Regions from separate parts of the Pantoea sp. CCBC3-3-1 genome, predicted to be linked through region 1. Evidence: predicted binding sites of a transcription regulator. Region 1 holds the regulator's gene; each other region holds the start of a gene.
The links. Region 1 encodes Fur, which represses iron uptake genes when iron is present. Its sites were predicted from a motif close to ATAATAATGAGAACNACTATCAA; they were not measured.
Positions count from the first base shown of each region.

Region 2: the regulator Fur is predicted to act here: its motif matches at 1,815-1,837, upstream of fes (enterochelin esterase).
Region 3: the regulator Fur is predicted to act here: its motif matches at 1,866-1,888, upstream of EHV07_RS19545 (TonB-dependent receptor domain-containing protein).

Region 1 covers NZ_CP034363.1:1,402,910-1,406,188, reverse strand. The annotation lists gene ybfF (esterase) at 1-196, shown strand, start outside; gene ybfE (LexA regulated protein) at 326-607, shown strand; gene fldA (flavodoxin FldA) at 749-1,279, shown strand; gene fur (ferric iron uptake transcriptional regulator) at 1,654-2,097, shown strand; gene EHV07_RS06670 (beta-N-acetylhexosaminidase) at 2,164-3,279, opposite strand, start outside.
Region 2 covers NZ_CP034363.1:3,135,793-3,139,071, forward strand. The annotation lists gene EHV07_RS14815 (enterobactin synthase subunit F) at 1-268, opposite strand, end outside; gene EHV07_RS14820 (MbtH family NRPS accessory protein) at 270-503, opposite strand; gene fes (enterochelin esterase) at 528-1,751, opposite strand; gene EHV07_RS14830 (MFS transporter) at 2,051-3,279, opposite strand, start outside.
Region 3 covers NZ_CP034363.1:4,183,450-4,186,728, forward strand. The annotation lists gene EHV07_RS19545 (TonB-dependent receptor domain-containing protein) at 1-1,771, opposite strand, end outside; gene EHV07_RS19550 (SelT/SelW/SelH family protein) at 2,009-2,290, shown strand; gene EHV07_RS19555 (MFS transporter) at 2,571-3,279, shown strand, end outside.

The sequences.
Region 1 (3,279 bases):
CCCGGCGCTGTTTATTCGCGGTGAACTCTCCGCTTATCTGGCGGAGGAATATCGTGAAGCACTGCTGAAACAGTTCCCTGCGGCACGCGCACATGTGATTGCCGGCGCGGGTCACTGGGTGCATGCAGAAAAACCTGATGCTGTTTTACGCGCTATCAGCCGTTTTTTTGCTCAGCAGAAACAAAAAGGTTGTTAAAAAGCTAAATCATTGTCGTCACGACTTTCACTGGGGTATGATGGCGCGCTAAAATTTTGTCGCTGCCTCAACGACAGTGACATCATGGCTCAATCCATCAGAACTCCAGCCTTTCAGTATCACGATTCTATGGCAAAAGAAAACACGGACCGCACCACGATCGATCTGTTCGCAGATGAGCGTCGCCCGGGACGACCGAAAACCAATCCGCTGACGCGTGATGAGCAGTTGCGTATCAACAAACGCAATCAGCTTAAGCGTGATAAAGTGCGCGGGCTGAAGCGCGTGGAACTGAAAATGAACAGTGACGCGGTTGATGCTCTGAACCAGCTTGCCGAGCAGCGTAATATGAGCCGCAGCGAGCTGATTGAAGAAATGGTGATGGCCCAGCTGGCCCATCCTGAGCGCTAATACGCTCATACAGCGGCAAAGCACAAAGCGACAAATGCGGACGGATTACTGATTTATCCCCCTGAATCTGTCTGCTATCATTGCCGTTAACACAAGCAGGCTAGCCGCCTCCATTATAAGTTTTAAGAGGTTATTAACATCATGGCAATCGTAGGCATTTTCTTTGGCAGCGATACGGGCAATACGGAAAACATTGCAAAAATGATCCAGAAGCAGCTCGGTAAAGAGGTTGCGGAAGTTCATGATATCGCTAAAAGCAGCAAAGAAGACCTTGAAGCCTTTGATATTTTACTGCTGGGCATCCCAACCTGGTATTACGGCGAAGCCCAGTGTGACTGGGACGATTTCTTCCCTACGCTGGAAGAGATCGACTTCAACGGTAAGCTGGTTGCGCTGTTTGGTTGTGGCGATCAGGAAGACTACGCAGAATACTTCTGCGATGCGATGGGCACTATCCGCGATATCATCGAGCCTAACGGCGCGGTCATCGTCGGTCACTGGCCAACCGAAGGATATCATTTTGAAGCCTCTAAAGGGCTGGCGGATGACAATCACTTCCTCGGCCTCGCCATCGATGAAGATCGTCAGCCGGAGTTGACCAACGAACGTACCGAAAAGTGGGTCAAACAGATTTATGAAGAACTCCAGCTGAAAGAGATTCTTGAGGCATAAGGAAAGGGCCTGATGTGCGAGCTATCTCACATCGGGTCACTGTTTTTTCCTATAGAAGTAATAGGTACATATTTGTAACTTTCATCTGCAAAACTGTAGAATAACGCCATCGGTCACCCAGCTCATCAATATGCCTTACGCCCTGGCGGCGGCAGCGATGAGGCAGCGCGAAATGTTAACTCAGCGAAAATGGGTACTTGCTTTCCCGGACGTAACGACTTTTCATCCTTACTTCCCTCAACGGTTGCGCAATCCCGCTGTGGTTTCTATTTCGAAGCATCAGTTCTATAATGAGACGCTCAGCTTTTGCGTCGACCGATGCTCAGGGCTTTTCAGCCACTTAGTGACTAGCAAAGTAACAGGACAATATCCGCATGACTGACAATAACACCGCATTAAAGAAGGCCGGCCTGAAAGTCACGCTTCCCCGACTGAAAATTCTGGAAGTGCTTCAGGAACCAGAGAGCCATCACGTCAGTGCGGAAGATTTATATAAACGCCTGATCGATATGGGCGAAGAAATTGGTCTGGCGACGGTTTACCGCGTTCTGAACCAGTTTGACGACGCGGGTATCGTGACCCGTCATAATTTTGAAGGCGGTAAATCTGTTTTCGAACTGACGCAGCAGCATCATCACGATCATCTTATCTGCCTGGACTGCGGTAAAGTGATCGAGTTCAGCGATGAATCAATCGAAACCCGTCAGCGTGATATCGCCGAACGTCACGGCATCAAGCTCAGCAACCATAGCCTCTATTTGTATGGTCACTGCGCAACCGGCGACTGCCGCGAAGACGAATCACTGCACGATAAGTAAGCTGTGCAAGTAAAGAACCGGTGAAATTCACCGGTTTTTTTTCGTCTGCTGTTCAGATTTTGTAAATCAGTTTGTCAGCGTTTCACTCCGGCTAAAGCGCTTGCCGTCGCTGCTGACCGCTCTCACCATCGCCTTCCCCTTCACCTCAGGTTGCGCGGCCTGGTCATAGCGCTGCCAGCTTTTTCCCTCGTCAAGCGAGTAGTCGATAGCAATCCCTGGCAATGCGATGTTGGCTTCCAGCTTGCCAGCAACGATGCGTGCGCCCGGCACCGGCAGACGGTAGTGAATACCTGATTTATCCAGTTTTGCCAGCTCACGCTGCCCCAACAGATTAGCAAATCGCTGCCAGTCTTTTCGCTGCGCCTGGTGGTCAACATGCGCTGTTTCCCCACCGATATATTCTCTGCCCGGCTGATAATCCTGCTCCCATGCAGCCCGATGCCAGGCCCGCTCGGCAACCGAAACAACGCGAGGAAAGATCATATATTCCATCTGATCGTCGGTCCGCACGGTTTCGCTCCACAGCTGGGCGGATAAGCCATAAGCGCCCGGCCAGGCTTTATCCGATTTCGCGGAAAAAGGTTTGCCGTCGCGGTCTACGGAGGTTTCTGCGTTTTGTGGCAGGTTATTCGGCGCAAAGCTGAACATTTTACGCTCATCGCTAAAGCGCGTTCCCCAGTAGTAACCGCGCTCCAGCGGATTCACCTCATACGGAAAATCCATATAGACATAGTCCGGGTTAGAGACAATGACCTGATAACCTTTGTTCGCCCAGTCATTGGCTGAATCAAAGCCGCCCCAGTACAGCGTATCCCAGAAGTTAACCGCAACGTGCTCCGTGGCAAAGGCCTGAGAACTTTCGGCATCCTTCAGGCCATCCTGCCACGCCTGCATTCTGCCAATGCCGTGCTGTTTCACCTGCTGACTGACCTGTCGCGCAAAGTAGCTGGGCAAATGTTCCATGTCCTCGACTTTGCCATCTTTGATCATGGCCTGACAGACCTGTGATTTCGCCCACGGCTTATCCTCTTTACTCATGTCGAGCAGGCCGGTTCCCGCAACAGGTTTATTTATATCGGAATAGCCGGTGCCGAAACGAATATTTTTGGCCTCGTCACCGCCAAAGTGCCAGGTGTTGATCGGCTGCCCGGCTTCACGATGCATCGCCTGGATTTCACTGAT
Region 2 (3,279 bases), 1.7 Mb from region 1:
CAAAGGTACAGTCCGCATCAACCCACTGCATGGGCACGCCGTCTTCAAAATCAAAACGCATCCGCAGCGTATCGGCTTCCGTCATTCCGCTGACCACCGCCCGGCAAAGCAGCGACGCATCCAGCGCGCCGTTAAGTTCCACATAGTGAGCCACGCTCCACGCATTCGCCACGGGCGACAGCTGTTCAGCCATCCAGATCCCTGGCTGCGCCGCCACCAGCGGCATACGGGTTTTCACTTCTGCTTTTTTCACAAGTAATTCGCTCATTCTACTCACCCCAGGATGGGTTCTCAGAGGCCGTGGTACTCACTTCAGCCGGGGTTAAACTGCGCCAGTTTGTTTCCAGCCAGTGCTGGCAGGCCTGCTGGCTTTCAGGCCCGCGTATCACCTGCCAGCCAGGCGGCAGTGCGCAATGCGCGGGCCAGAGGCTGTATTGTTCACGCGAGTTTTGCAGGATGATAAAAAGTCCCTCAGGATGATCAAAGGGATTGCTGTACTCCATATCAGGCTCCTCTCGATGCCGGTTTTATCGCCTGACGGGCTGCCAGAGTTCGGTCAGGCCGTCGATCAGGCCGCCTCGCCAGCACAGGGCATCATGCCCGCCGTCAAACAGACGATAACGGGTAGTCAGACCGGCTTTTTGCAACAGCGGATAAAGACGCTGATTGGCTTGCAGGATCAGCGGCTCGCGCAGGCCCGCTTCCAGCCAGATACGTAATCGGCTGCCGTCGCCCAGCCCATCGGTAATTTGTTGAATTAACCAGCCTGCCTTATCGGCCTGCTGGCGGTTAGGCCACCAGAAGGATCCCGACTGGCTCAGTACGCAGCCAAAGCGCTCAGGCCAGTGCAGGCCCGCGTATAATGAAGAAAGTCCACCGAAGCTCTGCCCGGCGACGACGGTGGTGGCCGCCTCATTGCGCCAGGCGACCTGCGATGTCAGCAGCGGCAGCAGCTCTTCCTGCACCGCCAGCCAGAAATCCGGGTTACAGGTCAGCTCCTGCCCGCGATTTTCCGTACTGATAGCGTCGATCAGTAAATACACCGCCGGCGGCAGATGACCGTTATTGGTTTCACGCTGCAAGGCAGGCCATACCGGCTGCTGTTCAGCCCAGAATTTACCATCCAGCAAAATCGCTAACGGACGCTGTTCGGGCTGGCCTTCGCCGGTAGTGAAAATCCAGACGCGGCGTTGATTACCCAATCGCTGGCTGTTCCATTGCACGCAGCGAGGCGCGTCAAAATCGACCGTTTCCTGCGTGTCCCAGCCGTTTTGCAGCGGTGCCAGCGGCAAATGCAGTGCCGAAGCGGCATGGCCCCGCCCCCCTCGCCAGCTGCTATTCACGTTATGCGGATCGGCAATTGCCTGAGGCAGAAGCTTGCGCCAGCCTTCACGCAGCGCCTGGCGGTCAGGCGGGTTTTGCAGCGCGGCGGCGGTAAAGTCCTGCTCCTCACTGGAAGGGATCAGGCAATAGCTGCCGCGCCAGCTGGCGTTGAGGCGAACCTGCCATTGCCAGATATCGGTGCCGGCAATACGCTGCAAGCTCTGCGGCGCGCGCTGCTGGTGATGATCGGTAACGCCAGTGATATAGATCCAGACATGACGGATTGACGACGTGCGTTCAGTACCAGCCGGGTCCCGCCAGTAAAATGTGACGGTGCAAATATTGCCTTCCCTGACGACGAACGGCAGCCCCTGCTCTATTTTTTGCTGCCACCAGGCCTCACCCTCTTTTTCCCAATCGCCAGCCATACCTATAACCCTATGTAAATAATGGTAAAACAGTGATTCTGAAATTGCATGACGCTCAGTTTATTGATAATGGTTTTCATTTGCAATCAGAAATAGTTATCATTTTTACCGTTTTGTGGCAGGCAGGTCAGCGTCAGATTTTTCCGGTGTTTTCCCGGATAAACAGTGAGAGATGAGTGGCACTCATTTTCATCAACAGGCGGGTTGTGGGGAGCAAAGGCGTTGGGAGAGAGTAAACCGGCAGGCGTGGTTAAAAAGGCTTCAAAACAGAATTGCTCTGCCCTGAAGCCCGCAGGAATTTACCCTGCTTTAATATCTTCGATAACGGGTTCGTTATGCAGACGCTGACGACGTCGCAGGCTGGGGAACCACGCCATCCATAAGCCCACCACAATCAGCGTGCCAATGCCACCGAGCGCCGCTGCGGGTGCCGCGCCCATCCATGCTGCCAGCATGCCGGATTCAAATTCACCGAGCTGATTGGAGGTGTTGATGAAGATGGAGTTTACCGCACTGACGCGCCCACGCATCTCATCTGGCGTATCCAGCTGTACCAGCGATCCACGGATTACCATGCTGACCATATCGAAACCGCCCAGCGCAAAGAGTGCCAGGATCGACAGCCACAGCTCTTTTGACAGCGCAAAGATTAACGTTGCCACGCCAAATCCGGCGACGGAAGCAAACATGATCATTCCCACGTTGCGCTCCAGCGAGCGGCGACTGAGCCAGAACCCAACCAGCAATCCGCCCACGGCCGGTGCGCCACGCAATAACCCCAGGCCCCAGGGACCGGTGTGCAGAATATCTTTGGCGAAAATCGGCAGCAGCGCCGTTGCGCCGCCCAGCAAAACGGCAAAAAGGTCTAAAGAGATCACGCCTAATACATCGGGACGGTTGCGAATAAACCGTACGCCGGCAAAGACGCTGGCGAACGTTGCCGGCGTGCGGGCCGGCGGTGCCTGCTCATAGCGCAGCAGGCTGACCATCACCACGGAGATCAGATAAAGCAGTCCGGTGACGATATAAACCGCACCCGGCCCCGCCACGTAGAGGAAACCGCCCAGCGCCGGGCCGAGCATTGAGGCAGTCTGCATGGACGCCGCGTTAGCTGCCGTGGCGCGCGCCAGCATGCGTGGAGGGACTAACGCGGGCAGCATCGACTGAAGCGCGGGCGCTTCCAGCGTACGGGCAATGGAGAGGATAAAGATCAGGCCGAGGATGACCAACTCGTCGGTTCTGTGCATCAGCGTCAGGGCTGCCAGCACCACAATCGCCAGCCATTCGGTTAACTGACCGAACAGCACCACACGGCGACGATCGAACTGGTCAGCGACGTGTCCAGCGGGCAGCGCGAGCAGCACGGCGGGGAGGAACTGCGCCAGGCCAATCAGCCCCAGATCAAACGCCCGGCCGGTTATGGCGTAAATTTGCCAGCCCACCGCAATCGACAACATCTGAAAACCAAAGCTGGAGCTGGTGCGCGCCAGCCAGAACGCCACAAAAGAGCGGTGCTGAAACAGGGATT
Region 3 (3,279 bases), 2.2 Mb from region 1:
TATAGCGAGTGTAGGCAATAAAGTTGTCGTAAGTGTTGTAGAACATGGCCGCATTGACGGTCACGCCTTCCATCACGTGGCCTTTCAAACCCCACTCGAAATTATTGCTGGTCTCGGTTTTCAGCGCGGTATTGCCGATCAGCGCATATTGCGCCGATCCCGCGTAGCTTGCGCCAAGATTCCAGGACCCATACAGCTGGCTGGCGTTCGGGAACTGTGCGCCGCGCTTGTACATCACGTAAGTCATCAGCCCGGGCGTAATATCATAGTTAACGCTCAGCGACGGCAGAACCTGCGTATCGGCGTTCTCTTTGCCATACAGCGTTTCCAGCTGGGATTCGGTCAATACTGAACTGCCCGTGGTGAGGCTGCCAAGATTTTGCGGTTTGATACTTTGATGCGCGATACGCACGCCCGGCACCACGCTGAAGTCGTGGCCGTCGAGATCGAAATGGATTTTATCCTGCACGAATCCGCCCAGCGTATAGCTACGGCTGTCGGCCTGCGGCGGCATAATCACACTGTACTGGCTGGCGGGTGGCACCTGACGGAACGGGCGTTTGGTCTCATTGATGCTGCCGTTCAGACCGCCGCTCAGATCGTGACGCCCCAACGTTTTCGCCAGCTGCGTTTCAAAGCCATAGGTATCGACATCATAATCGGAATAGACGCGCTGCATCGCCGTCGCGCTGGAAGGCATATAAGTATTATCGTGCGCCTGCGTTTGCTGGTAATAAAGGCGCGATGTCAGGCTGTCGATAAAGGCGTTTGCGGGCGTCCACTCATCCTTCAGGCTAACGCCCCAGCGGCGTGTATTGCTCTGCTGCTGCGCGGTCCCCCAAATGGCACTGCCGCCATCGTTCCATGAGTCGTAGTGGGTATGGTTCGTTTTGTCGTAATAGTCGAGGGTGCCCGTCAGTTTGTGCTCATCGTTGGGCTGCCAGATGCCGGAAGCCATTAGCGCATTGGAATGCCAGTTCGCCGGATAAGCCTCTTGCGTTCCGCTGTTATTACGCGTTTCCTGACCGTCGCGGCGACTGTAAACAAAGACGCCGCGCAGGGTTTCGTCACCTGCTGCTGCGGTAATGCCGTTGTGCCAGCTGCGGTTAGAGGAGTCGTAATCTGACTGATAGCCGAAGTAGGTCGTTTTATAAGGCGAGAGGTAATCATCAGCAGATTTGGGCAAAAACGACACCGCGCCGCCGATAGCGTTATTGGCTTTGGCGGTTGAGGTTGCGCCCGATTCAATATCCACCTGCCCGTAGATATAAGGGTCTATATAGTCACGGCCGATGCCGAAGGTATTCAGCCCGGCGCGACTGACGTAGCTGCGCCCGGTCGCTTCCGGTTGAGGAATGCCATCGACATCCAGCCCGACGCGGTTGCTTTCAAGACCGCGAATGTTATAGCCGGTATAGCCACTGCGATCGAAGCCGCTTTTGCCCGCCGACGATCCCCCGCTGACGCCGGTGGCACTAATCAGCGGTTCGTAACGCATTATTGAACCAAAATCGTTGGCACCTTTTTTTTGCATCTCCTCAGCCGTGATTGTCGTTTTCGTACCGGCCTCTTTTTCAGGCTGCGGCGCGGTAACCACCATCACCGGCTCGCGGGCCTGCTTTTTTGCGGCAATCGTCAGCGTTTCAGAAGAGGTCGCAGCGGTAATCTTATCGCTCTGATTATCAGCACCGACGGCAAAGCCGGAAGTCACCAGCGTGCTGAACAGCACGGATTTTTGGATAATTCCCTGAGAAATTAATTTTTTACACATTTGGGTAAGCCTTTATTCATTATTAGTATCGACTCATTCATTGCTGCCGCAGGTGTGCCCACTGCACATTATCGCTGTCGATCCTTGACGGTAAATACAAATGCGAATGATAATCATATTGATTTCAGTTAGCAATCATCTCCACAATTAATTCACAATGTTAAAAAAGTGGCCGGGTTGACAGCCCGTAACGACCGCCAGATGATGACCGTCTGTTTTTTTCACGAGCCTGAATCAATGAAAACCTCTCCAGCTATCACTATTCACTACTGTTCTCAATGTAACTGGCTGCTGCGCGCAGGCTGGATGGCGCAGGAACTGCTGCACACTTTCAGTACCGATCTGGCTTCGGTCTCGCTGATCCCGGGCACCGGTGGTATCTATCAGATCGCCATCGATGGACACCTGATTTGGGATCGAAAAACCGATGGCGGTTTTCCGGAAGTGAAAGAGTTAAAGCAGCGGGTGCGGAATGTCTGTTTTCCCGAGCGGGATTTAGGGCATATTGATAAAGCGTAATTACCTGATTTAATAACAAAATAAGGAAGGATAAGCGCCTCGTTACAGGGTTACAGCGGGACTGAAATGTGACGAAGATCACCCTAAACTTGTGTCTCCCTGCCGCTTCGCTGTAGACTCTGCGTCGCCAAAGCTCAGGCTCTGGCGACGTTAACAAGAGCCAGAAGGCCGATAACAATACGCTTTCCCCTTACCTTCCCTGCCTGAAGACCTGCGCCCCTGTCACATGCTGTGCTCAGGTTCCTGCATACATCGCTAAATTTAAGTGCATCTTTTTATTATGAATACTGTAAGTCCAACACCTCCTGAGGCTCGCGCTATCGGGCCACTGTTGTTTTCTCTCGCGCTGGGCGCTTTCGCCATTGGTTTGAGCGAGTTCGTTATTATGGGCCTGTTGCCGCAGGTCTCTTCGGCCATGAACGTCAGCCTGGCCGAAGGCAGCAAATTCATCAGTTACTATGCGCTTGGCGTGGTTATTGGCGCTCCGCTGTTCTCACTCAGCACCGCTCGTTTACAGCGTAAGCATCAGCTGATGATCTTTATCACCCTGTTTCTACTGGGCAATATCAGCAGCATGCTGGCTGAAACGGCGCACGCGCTGGTGGTTTCGCGTTTTCTGAGCGGCTTACCGCATGGCGCCTTCCTGGGCGTGGCAGCACTGGCGGCGGCCTCTTTAGTGGATGAAAATCGTCGCGGCCAGGCCGTAGGAAAAGTGATGCTTGGTCTGACGCTGGCCTCGCTGCTGGGCAATCCGGCTGCAACGTTGCTGGGGGAACATCTTGACTGGCGTTGGGCTTTCGCCTGCGTTTCGCTGCTGTCGTTGATTGATGCGTTGTTAATCTTCAAACTTTTCCCAATGCAGCGTGAAGAAGCTCAAAGCTCGCCGCTGAAAGAGATCCGCGGCCTGGCTAATATCCGTATCTGGTTAACGCTGGGTATTGCGGCAATTGGTTTTGGCGGAATGTTCGCGGTGATCAGCTATATCACCC